DNA from 2 places in the Geodermatophilus sp. URMC 64 genome. Region 1 is predicted to be linked to the other one. Evidence: riboswitches for the same ligand, from Rfam matches in the RefSeq annotation. Region 1 holds a riboswitch; the other holds the start of a gene.

Region 1 (7,207 bases):
CCTGCAGGAGCTGGGGGTGACCGCCATCGAGCTGATGCCGGTGCACCAGTTCGTGCAGGACGACACTCTCCAGCAGAAGGGCCTGCGCAACTACTGGGGCTACAACACGATCGGCTTCTTCGCCCCGCACAACGAGTACGCCAGCAGCACCGACGCCGGGCAGCAGGTGCAGGAGTTCAAGGGCATGGTCCGGACCCTGCACGAGGCCGGCATCGAGGTGATCCTCGACGTCGTCTACAACCACACGGCGGAGGGCAACCACCTGGGCCCGACGCTGTCGTTCAAGGGCATCGACAACCGGGCCTACTACCGGCTGGTCGAGGACGACCCGCAGTACTACATGGACTACACCGGCACCGGGAACTCGCTGAACGCGCGCACGCCGCAGGCGCTGCAGCTGATCATGGACTCGCTGCGCTACTGGATCACCGAGATGCACGTCGACGGGTTCCGCTTCGACCTCGCCTCCACGCTGGCCCGCGAGCTGCACGACGTCGACCGGCTGTCGGCGTTCTTCGACCTGGTGCACCAGGACCCGGTGGTCAGCCAGGTCAAGCTGATCGCCGAGCCCTGGGACGTCGGCGAGGGCGGCTACCAGGTCGGCAACTTCCCGGCCCTGTGGACCGAGTGGAACGGCAAGTACCGCGACACCGTCCGCGACTTCTGGCGCGGCGAGGACGCGATCATCGGGGAGTTCGCCAGCCGGATCACCGGGTCGTCGGACCTCTACCAGCACTCCGGTCGCAGCCCCGTGGCGAGCATCAACTTCGTCACCGCGCACGACGGCTTCACCCTGCGCGACCTCGTCTCCTACAACGAGAAGCACAACGAGGCCAACGGCGAGGGCAACAACGACGGCGAGAGCCACAACCGCAGCTGGAACTGCGGCGTCGAGGGCGAGACCGACGACCCGAAGGTGCTCGCCCTGCGCGCCCGGCAGCAGCGCAACTTCCTGACCTCGCTGATGCTGTCCCAGGGCGTGCCGATGCTGCTGCACGGCGACGAGATGGGCCGCACCCAGCAGGGCAACAACAACGGCTACGCCCAGGACTCCGAGCTCACCTGGATCCACTGGGACGACGTCGACGAGCAGCTGCTGGAGTTCACCAAGCAGGTGATCAAGCTGCGCACCGACCACCCGGTGTTCCGCCGGCGCCGCTTCCTCTCCGGCCGGCCGGTGCGGCGCGCGGAGGGCGATCCCGTGCCGGACGTCGCCTGGCTGACGCCGGCGGGCGACCTGATGAGCGACGAGGACTGGGATGCCGGCTTCGCCAAGTCGCTGGCCATGTACCTCAACGGCCACGGCATCCGGGAGACCGACGAGCGCGGCGAGGCGATCCTCGACGACTGCTTCTACCTGGCCTTCAACGCGCACCACGAGCCGATGGAGTTCTCCCTGCCGACGAGCGAGTACGCCACCGCCTGGACGGTCGTGCTGGACACCGCCGAGCACGGCGAGCTCGAGCCCGACGAGCTCAAGCCCGGTGAGTCGGTGACCGTCGCCGCCCGCGCCACCGTCGTCCTGCGCGCGGCACCGTGACCGAGGGGACCGACGACGTCGAGCGCCGCCGGAGCGTGCCGACGGCGACCTACCGGCTGCAGATCCACGCCGGTTTCACGCTGGACGACGCCGCGTCCGTGGCCGGCTACCTCGCCGACCTCGGGGTGACGCACGGCTACGCCTCTCCCCTGCTGCGCTCGGCCGAGGGCAGCAACCACGGCTACGACACCGTCGACCACGCGCACATCGACGAGGCGCGCGGCGGGCGGGAGGGTTTCGACCGGTTCGTCGCCGCGCTGCACGAGCGCGGCCTCGGGCTGGTGCTCGATCTGGTGCCCAACCACATGGGCGTCGCCGATCCCGCCGCCGCGCCCTGGTGGTGGGACGTGCTGAAGAACGGGCGCACCAGTGCCCATGCGGATGCCTTCGACATCGACTGGGAGTTCGGCGGCGGCAGGGTCCGCCTGCCCGTTCTGGGCTCCGCGGACGACGTCGAGAAGCTGGAGGTCGTCGACGGCGAGCTGCGGTACTACGACAACCGCTTCCCGCTCGCGCCCGGCACGGACGGCGGGACTCCCCAGGAGGTGCACGACCGCCAGCACTACGAGCTCGTCGACTGGCGGCGCGCCGACACCGACCTGAACTACCGGCGGTTCTTCGCGATCAACACCCTCGCCGGGCTGCGCGTGGAGGACCCGGCGATCTTCGACGCCACCCACGACCTGGTGCTGCGGCTGGTGCGGGAGGGCGCGGTCGACGGGCTGCGGATCGACCACCCGGACGGCCTGGCCGACCCCAAGGGCTACCTGGAACGACTTGCCCGGCTCTCCGACGACCGGTGGACGGTCGTCGAGAAGATCCTCGAGCCCGGCGAGGAGCTGCCGGAGAGCTGGGCCACCGCGGGGACGACCGGCTACGACGCGCTCGCCGAGGTGGACGACGTCCTGGTCGACCCGGCCGGCGAGGCGGCGCTGACCGCGCTGGACACCGAGCTCGCGGGCCGGACCGTCGACTACGCGCAGCTGGTGCACGACTGCAAGCGCGAGGTCACCGACGGCATGCTCGGCTCGGAGGTCGCGCGCCTGGTGCGGGTGATCGGCGAGCTGCCGGGCGTGGACGCCGAGCAGGTCCGGGAGGCGCTGGCCGAGCTGCTCGCCACGTTCGGCGTCTACCGCAGCTACCTGCCCGACGGCCGTGAGCACCTCGACGTGGCGGTGGCCGCGGTCCGCGACCGCCGTCCCGACCTGGTCGCCGCCGTCGACGCGCTGCACCCGGTGCTCGCGCAGGCCGGCACCGAGGCCGCCACCCGGTTCGAGCAGACCAGCGGCCCGGTCATGGCCAAGGGCGTGGAGGACTCCGCCTACTACCGGTGGGCGCGGTTCGTGGCGCTCAACGAGGTCGGCGGCGACCCGGCACGGTTCGGCAGCACCGTCGAGGAGTTCCACGAGGCGCAGCGGCGCCGGCTGGAGCGCAAGCCGGCGTCGATGACGACGCTGTCGACGCACGACACCAAGCGCAGCGAGGACGTCCGCGCCCGGCTGGCCGTGCTCGCCGAGCTCCCGACCGAGTGGGCCAGCCTGGTCCGGTACCTGCTGTCGCGGCACCCGCTGGGCGACCGGCCGCTGGCGCACCTGGTGTGGCAGAACCTGGTCGGCGCGTGGCCGCTCTCGCGCGAGCGGGCGCACGGCTATGTGGAGAAGGCCGCCCGCGAGGCCGGGACGTCGACCACGTGGACGAACCCGGTGCAGGAGTTCGAGGAGCAGCTGCACGCGCTCGTCGACGCCGCCTACGACGACGAGGCGACGGCGGCGCGGATCCACAAGTTCGTCGAGCGGATCACCGGCTTCGGCCGGTCGAACTCGCTGTCCCAGAAGCTGCTGCAGCTGACCATGCCCGGCGTCCCGGACGTCTACCAGGGCACCGAGCTGTGGGACCTCTCGCTCGTGGACCCGGACAACCGGCGGCCGGTCGACTACGACCTGCGCCGGCGGCTGCTGGCGGCCCTCGACGGCGGCGAGGTCCCCGAGGTGGACGACACCGGCGCGGCCAAGCTGCAGGTGGTCTCCCGCACGCTGCGGGCCCGCCGCGACCATCCGGAGTGGTTCGACGGCTACGGGCCGGTCGAGGCCGCCGGGTCCGCCTCGGGGCACGTCGTCGCGTTCGACCGGGGCGGGGCGGTGTCCGTGGCGACCCGGCTGCCGGTCGGGCTCGCGGCGCTCGGCGGCTGGGGCGACACGGCGCTGCAACTGCCGAACGGGGCCTGGCGGGACCTGTTCACCGGGGCGCGGGCGGTCTCCGACGCCGCCGGCGCCCCGCTGGCCGACGTCCTCGCCCGCCTGCCGGTTGCGCTCCTCGTACGGGACTAGAAGCGGATCGCGTCGATCACCTTCGCGCGGACGGCGATGATCGCGGGCAGCAGGCCGGCGAGCGCGCCGACCGCGGTGGCGGCGACCAGGCCCTCGATCGCCGCCGCCACCGGGAACCCGGGGGTGTCGGCGAGCGGGATGCCGTTGCCGAGCCACTGCTCCAGCGGGAGCTGGCGCACGAGGACGACGGAGGCGCCGACGGCCACCAGGCCGGCGACGAAGGTGGCGCAGACGCTCTCCAGCATCACCGCGGAGAAGATCCGCGCGGACGTGGCCCCGAAGCTGCGGCGCACGCCGGCGTCCTGACGGAACGCCTGCACCTCCACGCCGGGCAGCGCCAGGCCGAGGTCGTTCTGGACGGTGGCGATCACCTCGTCGGCCTGCTGCGAGGGCATCCACAGCTCGAGCGTCGGCGGGCCGAAGAAGGCCGTACTCGGTGGTACCGAGTCGGCGGGACGGTAGCGGGCGGCAGCCGCTCGCGGGGCCCGTTCCACCGCGACGCGCGGACCGGTCACCCGGAGGCGGGAAGCACCCGCACCGCAACGGTGCGTCGCGGCGCGAGTGCGGTGCGCAGGACCGGCGACGGCGCGTCGGCGAAACACCGACGCCACGCCCGGGAACTGCATGGTCCGGAGAGCCGCACGGGAGGGCCCTCCATACGGTTCGGCGCGTGCCCGGGCCTCCCTCGGCCGGGCTCCAGGCGCCGGCCCGCCCAACCCCGTCCACCGGCCGCCTGTCCCTCGGATCAGCCCACGGACGGGGGCGGGGGAACCACATCTGACGCACGCGCTGCGTCTCGGGGTGAAGCCGCCTCCCGGCGGCCGGGCACACCGATCGCCCGAACCCGACAGCTCACCTCGCCGGCGGGGATCGGAGGATCCATGTCCCAGCACGTCCTGCCCGGGTACCGCCATGTCCGCCGCCTGCTGTGCGGCGCTGCGCTCGCCCTGGGCACCGCGGTCGGGGGCGTCGCCCTCGCCGCGCCGGCGTCCGCCGCAGAGCACGACTGGAGCGGCGTCGCGCAGTGCGAGTCCGGGGGGAACTGGCACATCAACACCGGCAACGGCTACTACGGCGGGCTGCAGTTCAGCCGCTCCACCTGGCTGGCCTACGGCGGTGGCGCCTACGCCGCCCGGGCCGACCTGGCCACACCGGCGCAGCAGATCGCCGTCGCCGAACGGACCCTCGCGGGGCAGGGCATCGGCGCGTGGCCGGTCTGCGGGCGGCACCTGCGGGGCGGCTCCACACCGGCGGCCGCCGCACCTGCGCCGGCCCCGCAGGCGTCGTCGGGGTCGTCCCACGCGTCGGGTGGCAGCTACGTGGTGAAGAGCGGTGACACCCTCGCGAAGATCGCCCGGGCGCACGGGATCAGCTGGCGCGCGCTCTGGGCGCAGAACCGGAGCACCGTCGGCAACCCGAACATGATCTACGTGGGCCAGCGCCTGCACGTCTGACGGGAGGACCGGGCGACGGAGCCGGGCCGGGGTGGCGTTCCCCGGCCCGGCTCCCGCACGTCGGGGGCGGGCTCGGGCAGCGTCGCCATCCGGGTCCTTCGACGGTTGAGCCGACGGCGCCCGGGCATAGTGGCTGCGCTCCCCCTGCCGGAAGGAAGGCTCCTCCATGCCCGACCCCGTCGAGTTCGCCGTCTGGGCACCGCTGCCGGAACGCGTGCGGCTCCAGGTCGACGGCGCCGTCCACGACATGAGCCGGGACGACGACGGCTGGTGGCGCGCGGAGGTCGAGGCCTCCCCGGAGGCGGACTACGGTTTCCTGCTGGACGACAACGACAGCCCCCGCCCGGACCCGCGCTCGCGTCGCCAGCCCGACAGCGTGCACGGCCTGTCCCGCCGCTTCGACCCGGCCGCCCACTCGTGGGGCGACACCGCGTGGACGGGGCGGCCGCTGGCCGGCGGCGTGGTCTACGAGCTGCACGTCGGCACGTTCACCCCCGAGGGCACCCTGGACGCCGCGATCGACAAGCTCGGCCACCTGGTCGACCTCGGCGTCGACTTCATCGAACTGCTGCCGGTCAACGCGTTCAACGGTCCGCACAACTGGGGCTACGACGGCGTGCTCTGGTACGCCGTGCAGGAGACCTACGGCGGCCCGGCGGCCTACCAGCGGTTCGTCGACGCCTGCCACCAGCGCGGCCTCGGCGTGATCCAGGACGTCGTCTACAACCACCTGGGCCCGTCGGGGAACTACCTGCCGGAGTTCTTCCCCATCAACGCCTCGGGCGGCGCCAACACGTGGGGCAGCTCGATCAACCTGTCCGGCCCGGACTCCGACGAGGTCCGCCGCTACGTCATCGACAACGCGCTCATGTGGCTGCGCGACATGCACGTCGACGGACTGCGGCTCGACGCCGTCCACGCGCTGGTCGACGAGCGGGCCACGCACGTGCTCGAGGAGATGGCGCAGGAGGTCGACAAGCTGTCGGTCGCCGTCGGCCGGCCGCTGACGCTGATCGCCGAGAGCGACCTCAACGACCCGCGGATGGTCACCCCGCGGGTGGCCGGCGGGCTGGGGCTGACCGCGCAGTGGAGCGACGACTTCCACCACGCGCTGCACGCGTCGCTGACCGGCGAGGGGCAGGGCTACTACGCCGACTTCGCCGAGGCGGGCCTGTCCGGCCTGGCCAAGACGCTGACCGGCGCCTTCTTCCACGACGGCGCGTGGTCGAGCTTCCGGCGGCGGCACCACGGCCGCCCGGTCGACACCGCCCTGCTGCCCGGCTGGAAGTTCCTCGGCTACCTGCAGGACCACGACCAGATCGGCAACCGGGCGGTCGGCGACCGGATCTCGGCCTCCCTCTCCCCCGACCTGCTCGCCGTCGGCGCCACGATCGTGCTGACCAGCCCGTTCACGCCGATGCTCTTCATGGGCGAGGAGTGGGGGGCGACGACGCCCTGGCAGTTCTTCACCAGCCATCCGGAGCCCGAGCTGGGCAAGGCGACGGCCGAGGGCCGCATCGGGGAGTTCGCCGAGCACGGCTGGGACGCCGCCGTCGTCCCCGACCCGCAGGACCCCGAGACGTTCACCCGCTCCAAGCTCGACTGGGCCGAGCCGGCCAAGGAGCCGCACGCGCGGGTGCTGGAGACGCATCGTGCGCTACTGGCTCTGAGAAAAGCCCACCCGGAGCTCGTCGACCCCGACCTCGCCGCGATGGCGGTCAGCTGGGACGACGACGACCGCTGGATCGCCGTCACCCGCGGGTCGCTGCGCGTCGTCGCCAACTTCGCCGACGCACCCCGCGAGCTGGACCTCGACCGCCCGGCCACCGGCGTGCTGTTCAGCACCGGCGAGCAGCCCCGGCTGGACCGGGAGACGGTGACCCTGC
Region 2 (7,207 bases), 620 kb from region 1:
TCCAGGTCGTCGGGCCCCGGGCCCGTGCCACCCGAGTCGCGCAGCGGCGAGGCGTCGGGCAGGTCGTCGTCCGGGGGCTCGGCCGCCACCGGCCCCTCGGCGTAGAGGGTGTCCGGGTCCCGGGGGTCGATCTCGCGCCCCGGCTCCCGGTCCGCGGGGCCGGTCATGCGCCGTCCCGGTCGCGCCGGACGACCGGGCGACGGCCCTTGATCGTGGCCTGCCGCAGCGCCGTGATCACCGAGCCCGCCGCGGCCTCCGGGACCTCCACGACGGAGAACCGCTGGGCGATCTCGATGGCCCCGATGTCGCGGCCCTGGAGCCCCGCCTCGCCGGTGATCGCGCCCACCAGGTCGGCCGGGCGGACGCCGGCGCTGCGGCCGAGGCCGACGAACAGCCGGGTCACGCCGGCGGCGGGCGCGCGGCCGCCGCCCCGGTCGTCGCGCCGTCCGCGCCGGTCGTCGCGGCCGCCGTCGCCCCGCCGCGGGCCGCTGCGATCGGGCCGCAGCGTCACGTCGGGGATGTCCTCGTCGTCGTCGCTGCCGCCACCGGCCTCGTGGGCCAGTTTGACCGCGGCGAGGGCGACCTCCACGACGTCGAACTCGTCGGTGAGCGTGTCGACGACGGCCCGGAAGTGCTCGAGGTCGTCCTCGAGCAGGCTCTCGCGCAGCGCGGCGCGGGTCAGCTCCAGCCGACGGGCGCGCAGGTCGGCCACCGTGGGCAGCTTCTCCACCGCGATCGGCGCCTTGGTGACCTGCTCGATCGTCTTGAGCATCCGGTGGCCGCGCGGCTCGACCAGCGTGATGGCGACGCCCTCCCGGCCGGCCCGGCCGACCCGGCCGATGCGGTGCACGTAGGTCTCCGGGGCGGAGGGGACGTCGTAGTTGACGACGTGGGTCAGCTGGTCGATGTCCAGCCCGCGGGCGGCGACGTCGGTGGCCACGAGCAGCTCCGCCGTCCCGGCCCGCAACCGGCCCATGACGCGGTCGCGCTGCTCCTGGCTCATCCCGCCGTGCAGCGGCTCGGCGCGGTAGCCGCGGCCGTTGAGGGTCTCGGTGAGGGTGTCCACCTCGTCGCGCGTCCGGCAGAACACGATGGCCGCGGTGGGCGACTCGACGTCGAGGACCCGCCCGAGGGCGGCCGGCTTGCTGGCCCGGGGGACGACGTAGGCGGTCTGCCGCACCCGCGGCGCCTCGCCGGTGGCCGCCCGCTCCCGCGCCACCTCGATGCGGACCGGGTCCCGCAGGTACCGGCGGGCCAGCGCGTCGAGGCGGCGCGGCAGGGTCGCCGAGAACAGCACGGTCTGCCGCTCCTCCGGCGTCTCGTCCAGGATCGCCTCGAGGTCCTCGGCGAAGCCCATGTCCAGCATCTCGTCGGCCTCGTCGAGGACGACGGTGGCGATCGAGCCCAGCCGCAGCGTGCCGCGCCGGACGTGGTCCAGCGCCCGCCCCGGCGTGGCGACGACGACGTCGACGCCGGCGTCGAGGGCGCGCAGCTGCCGGCCGATCGGCTGGCCGCCGTAGACCGGCACGACCCGCGCGCCGAGCTCCTTGCCGTAGCGGTAGAGCGCCTCGGAGACCTGGATCGCCAGCTCGCGGGTCGGGACCAGGACCAGGGCGCCCGGCTCGGGGTCGCGGCGGCCGGCGGGCAGCCGCTGCAGCAGCGGCAGCGCGTAGGCCGCGGTCTTGCCGGTGCCGGTGGCTGCCTGCCCCTGCAGGTCCTCGCCCTCGATCAGCGGCGGGACCGCCTCGCGCTGGATCGGGGTGGGTTCCTCGTAGCCGAGGCCGGCCAGCGCGGTCAGCAGCTCGGGCCGCAGCCCGAGGTCGGCGAACGTGCCGCCGCTCTCGTCGTCCTGCTCGGCGCCGGTCATGGCCCCATCCTTCCCACCCCGGGCAGCGACCGACTCGCCGGGTGGCCGCCCGGAGGCCGACGTTAGGGTGGGCGCGCCATGCAGAGCAGACCGACGGGACAGGCGCTCCCGGCACTGGGCCTGCCCGCGCGGGCGGTCAGTTCGCTGGCCGCCGCCGGGGTCACCACGGTCGAGGACCTGGCCGGGCTCACCCGGCGGGAGCTCGCCGGCATCAAGGGCCTCGGGCCGGGCATGATCGCCGCCATCCGGCGGGTCGTCCCCGAGCCGGGGACGCCGCACCCGATCGAGGACGAGGCGCCCGCCGCGCCGCCCATCCCGTCCTTCGCCTCGCTGCGCGAGCCCCGCCGGCGGAGCGCGGTCGACCTGCTGGTCCCCGGAGCGCCGCCGGTCGCGGCCGAGCCGTCGCCGCCGTCCCCGCCGTCCCCGGCGCCGCGGCCCGCCGAGTACGCCGACCTGCTGCGCCTGGCGGTGCGCCTCGTGCGGTGGTCGGTCCGCGAGCCGGTGCGCTGCCTGGGGCGGTTGCTCGGCCGCTAGCACCGGGATGTCGGCCGCGTCGGCGACACTGCGGGGGTGAACCGGGTCGTCCTGCTGCGCCGCGGCGAGGGCGCCGTGGAGGCCCGTGAGTGCACCGACGACGGGACGCCGGCCGGGGAGACGCGGCTGGCCGCGGGCGAGCTCGCCGGGTTCGTCCGGGATCGGGAGCGCACACCGGTCCGGTGGGTGTGGGACGACACCACGCGCTGGTACCCGCCGCTGCTCGGGGCCGGCGTCCGCGTCGAGCGCTGCACCGACCTGCGGCTGACCCACGCGGTCCTCCGTCGCTCGCCGTTCGTCGACCAGGCCGTGCTCACCGGCGAGGACACGGCGGGCTGGGACGCGCTGGCGCCGGTCACCGCCCCCGAGCCCGGCCTCTTCCCGCTCGAGGACCCGGCCGACCGGCTCGACCCGCTCGCCGAGCTCGACCGCCAGCAGGCGGCGCTGGCCGCGTCGGGCGAGCGGGGCCGCCTGGGCCTGCTGCTCGCGGCGGAGTCCTCCGGCGCCCTGGTCGCCGCCGAGATGACCCACGCCGGGCTGCCGTGGCGGGCCGACGTGCACGAGCGCCTGCTCACCGACCTGCTGGGCGCCCGGCCGCCGGCCGGTGCGCGGCCGCCGGTGCTGGAGGGCCTGGCGACGGAGGTCCGCGCCGCCCTGCGGGTGCCCGACCTGAACCCGGACTCGCCCGGGGAGCTGCTGCGCGCGCTGCAGTCCGCGGGGCTGCCGGTGCGCGACACCCGCTCGTGGACGCTCGAGCAGCTCGACCACCCCGCCGTCCCCGCGCTGCTGGAGTACAAGAAGCTGGCGCGGCTGCTGCAGGCCAACGGCTGGAGCTGGCTGGAGACCTGGGTGCGCGACGGCCGGTTCCGCTCGTACTTCGTGCCGGGCGGCGTGGTGACCGGGCGGTGGGCGTCCAACGGCGGGGGAGCGCTGTCGGTGCCGATCCAGGTGCGCCCGGCGGCGATCGCGGACGACGGCTGGCGGTTCGTGGTCGCGGACGTCGCCCAGCTGGAGCCGCGGGTGCTCGCCGGTATGAGCGCGGATGCGGCGCTGGCCGAGGCAGCGCGCTCCACCGACCTGTACGAGGGCATGGTGGCCGCCGGCGCCGTCGCCTCGCGCGCGGAGGCGAAGCTCGGCGTGCTGGGGGCCATGTACGGCGGCACCCGGGGCGAGAGCGGCCGGATGATGCCGCGGCTGGCCCGCCGGTACCCGCGGGCGATCGGGCTGGTGGAGGAGGCCGCCCGGGCGGGGGAGCGCGGCGCGGTGGTGCACACCCTGCTCGGCCGGGGGTCGCCGGCGCCGACCGGTGGGTGGGCCGAGCGCGCCGTCGAGCTCGGGGAACCGCCCGACGAGGGCGGCTCCCGGGAGGAGCGGGACCGCTCCCGCCGCGCGTGGGGGCGGTTCACCCGCAACTTCGTCGTCCAGGGGACGGCGGCGGAGTGGGCCCTGTGCTGGCTGGCCGACCTGCGCAACCGGCTGTGGCGGCTCGGCGGCGCCGGCCGGGTCGAGGAGCGGCCGCACCTGGTGTTCTTCCTGCACGACGAGGTCGTCGTCCACACGCCCGAGCACCTGGCGCCGGACGTCGTCGACGCGGTCCGCGGCGCCGCGGCGACGGCCGGCCGGCTGCTGTTCGGCGACTTCCCGGTCGACTTCCCGCTCGACGTCGCCGTCGTCGCGTCGTGGGCCGACGCCGGCTGACCCCGGATCGGCAGGCCGTAGCACGCTTCCGCCGTCAAGGCGGTAAGCCGCGACGTGCATCACCCGACGAATCGACGGCCCCTGATTGTCACGACTGCATAACGGCTCTACGGTGAAGAGGTCCGGTCGGTCATCACGTCCCCACCCGGGGAGTCCGAGCGGACGCCGCCGAGTCGCCCACCGTTCGGCCACGAGCAACGGGCGAGCCGGGGACCCACCGCAGTACTGGGGTGAATCCTGCCCGTGGTCGCTCTGCGTCCACCGGCGGTAGGGCTGCTTCCCGCCCGAACCCGTCAGCTAACTCGGTAGGCGGCTGACGGAAGAAACGGAGAGCCGCCCCGATGGTGCGCGCTTGCCCTGCTGCCCGACCCCGCACGGCCCGGTACCGCCGGATCCGGGTGCGCCCGCGGATCTGATCGTCGGCGGCCCCCCTTGACGCCGCCCGCGCAGGCCCACCACCCCGAGCACCCTCGCTCGACCGGCTGACCAGCCGCTTCCTGGTGCGCCCGCGCCGCCCTGCCCGCATCCCCTCGCAGTGCGCCCCTGCGCCGCTGCGCCCGTACCTCTCGGAGCACCCCTCCCCATGGACACCCGCACCACCACCTCCGGCCGGGCCCGCCGCGCGCGCCGGCTCCCGCCCGCCGCCGTCCGCCGTCCCGGGCTGTACCTGGGCGTCGCCACGGCCGGCGCGCTCATGGTCAACGTCCTGTTCGGCGCCGACCCGGCCGCCCAGGCCGAGGCCGGGACGTCGGAGTCGGTCAGCGTCGCCCAGGAACTCGGCCTGAGCGCCCAGTCGGGCGCGGTCGCCCCCGCCGAGGACCTGCAGCCGCTCGAGGACCTCGCCGCCAGCCGCAGCACCCGCGAGGCCGAGCAGACCGCCGCGCAGCAGGCGCAGGCGGCCGCCGACCAGGCCGAGCTCGACCGGCAGAAGGCCGAGGCCGAGGCCAAGGCCCGCGCCGAGGCGGAGGCCAAGGCCAAGGCCGCCGCCGAGGCCCAGGCCCAGGCCCGGGCCGCCGCTGCCCCGGCCATCGCCCCGGAGCCGGCCCAGGAGGTCGCCGGGACCGCGGTCACCGCGACCGCGCACATCTCCAACACCGCGGGCAGCGTGAAGCCGCAGGTGCAGGCCGCGGCGAACGCGGTCGTCTCCAACGTGCCCGGCGCCGGCGACATCACCCTCGGCGGCACCCGGCCCAGCGCGACCGACCCGCACGGGCACCCGTCCGGTCTGGCGCTGGACTACATGGTGCTGTCCGACACCGCCCTCGGGAACGCGATCGTCCAGTACCACATCGACCACTGGGACGAGCTGGGCGTGGAGTACCTCATCTACCGGCAGCGGATCCTGCAGTCGCCGGGCGGCTCCTGGGAGGGCATGTCCGACCGGGGGAGCGCCACGGCCAACCACATGGACCACGTCCACGTGAACTACCGCTAGGACGGGTCAGCCCCCGTACGGCCGCGTGATGATCTCCAGCATGTGGCCGTTCGGGTCCTTCCAGTACACGCCCCGGCCGCCGTCGTTGGTGTTGATCTCGCCCGGGTGCCGCTCGAACGGATCGGCCCAGTGGTCCAGGCCGCGGGCCCGGATCCGCCCGAAGATCTCGTCGAACTCCTCCTCGGAGACCAGGAACGCGTAGTGCCGCGGCTGGGCGACCTCGTCGTCCTGGAAGTCGAGCGAGACGCCGTTGTCGAGCTCGACGACCGCGAACGGGCCGAAGTCGGTCGGCGGCTTGCGGCCCAGCAGGTCGGCGAGGAAGGCGGCCGACTCGTGCCGGTCGCGGGCGGCGACGATGGTGTGGTTGAGCTGGACGGGCATCTGCGGCTCCCTCCGACGGCCGTGCGACGGCGAGCAGCCAAGCACGTCCGGGGCCGTTCCGGGAGCGGTCGGCTCAGCGGACGGCGGCGGCCACCTTCGCCGCCGCCTCGGACACCGCGGACCCGACCTTCGCGACGTCGGCGTTCTCGTCCACGAACACGACCGCCAGCGCGGCGCGGGCCCCGCCGTCGGGGCCGAGCACCGGGGCGGCGACGGAGCGCAGCCCGGCGATCACCTCGCCGTGGGAGCTCGCCCAGCCGACCCGCCGGGCCTCCCGCAGCGCCTCCCGGTCGTCCGGGGACGGCGGCTCGGGCATCAGCAGCGCGAGACCGGGGGCGCCGCGGCCCACCGGGTGCCGGGTGCCGGGCCGGTAGACGACGTGCGCCGCGGTGTCCTGCGGCTCCACGCTCGCGACGGTCACCGCCTCGTCGCCGGAGCGGATGACGAGGAAGGCGGTCATGCCCAGGTCGGCGACCAGGGCGTTGAGCCGGGGGAGCGCCGCGGCCTGCAGGTCGGTCCGCACGCCCCGGCCGAGCGCGGCGATGCCGAGGCCGAGCCAGTAGTGCCCGGCGGGGTCCCGCTCGACGAGCTGGTGGTCCTCCAGCGTCCGCAGCAGCCGGTAGGCGATCGAGCGGTGCAGACCGACGGAGGAGGCGATCTCCACGATCGGCTGCGGCGCGCTCACGCTCGCGAGGTGCTCGAGGATCCGCAGGCCGCGGTCGAGCGTCTGGGACTGCGGTGCGCTCTCGGTCATCGCGCCGCCTCGATCCGGCCGGTGACCTCACCGAACGCGAGGCGTGCTCCGTCCCTGCCGGGAGCGGTGGCGGTGATCGTGACGACGTCGCCGTCCTCGAGGAAGGTGTGCGTCGAGCCGTCGGACAGCGTCACCGGCTCCTGCCCGCCCCAGGACAGCTCGATGAACGAGCCGCGCTGGTCCTTCGCCGGGCCGCTGACGGTGCCGGAGGCGAACAGGTCGCCGGTGCGCAGGCTGGCGCCGTTGACGGTCATGTGCGCCAGTTGCTGGGCCGGCGTCCAGTACATCCCGGCGAACGGCGGGCAGCTGACCAGCTCGCCGTTGAGCCGCACCTCGAGGGTGATGTCCAGGCCCCACGGCTCGGTGTCGGCGTCGTCGAGGTAGGGCAGCAGCGGCACGTCGCGGGCCGGCGGGCGCACCCGCGCCGCCTCCAGCGCGGCCAGCGGTACCACCCACGGCGAGACCGAGGTGAGGAACGATTTGCCGAGGAACGGCCCCAGGGGCACGTACTCCCAGGCCTGCAGGTCCCGCGCCGACC

The links. Region 1 has a riboswitch for cyclic di-AMP ahead of ACWIYF_RS09975 (LysM peptidoglycan-binding domain-containing protein). Riboswitches for the same ligand answer to the same signal wherever they lie in the genome.
Region 2: another riboswitch for cyclic di-AMP. It lies ahead of ACWIYF_RS12960 (hypothetical protein); the one in region 1 lies ahead of ACWIYF_RS09975 (LysM peptidoglycan-binding domain-containing protein).

What each region holds. Positions count from the first base shown of each region.
Region 1 covers NZ_CP199955.1:2,018,703-2,025,909, reverse strand. Annotated here, with positions in the region: gene glgX (glycogen debranching protein GlgX) at 1-1,540, shown strand, start outside; gene treY (malto-oligosyltrehalose synthase) at 1,537-3,867, shown strand; gene ACWIYF_RS09980 (ABC transporter permease) at 3,864-4,262, opposite strand; cyclic di-AMP (ydaO/yuaA leader) riboswitch at 4,588-4,748, shown strand; gene ACWIYF_RS09975 (LysM peptidoglycan-binding domain-containing protein) at 4,749-5,321, shown strand; gene treZ (malto-oligosyltrehalose trehalohydrolase) at 5,488-7,207, shown strand, end outside.
Region 2 covers NZ_CP199955.1:2,640,166-2,647,372, forward strand. Annotated here, with positions in the region: gene ACWIYF_RS12940 (hypothetical protein) at 1-167, opposite strand, end outside; gene ACWIYF_RS12945 (DEAD/DEAH box helicase) at 164-1,867, opposite strand; gene ACWIYF_RS12950 (DNA-directed RNA polymerase subunit alpha C-terminal domain-containing protein) at 1,946-2,401, shown strand; gene ACWIYF_RS12955 (bifunctional 3'-5' exonuclease/DNA polymerase) at 2,438-4,099, shown strand; cyclic di-AMP (ydaO/yuaA leader) riboswitch at 4,256-4,426, shown strand; gene ACWIYF_RS12960 (hypothetical protein) at 4,683-5,534, shown strand; gene ACWIYF_RS12965 (VOC family protein) at 5,541-5,915, opposite strand; gene ACWIYF_RS12970 (IclR family transcriptional regulator) at 5,989-6,669, opposite strand; gene fahA (fumarylacetoacetase) at 6,666-7,207, opposite strand, start outside.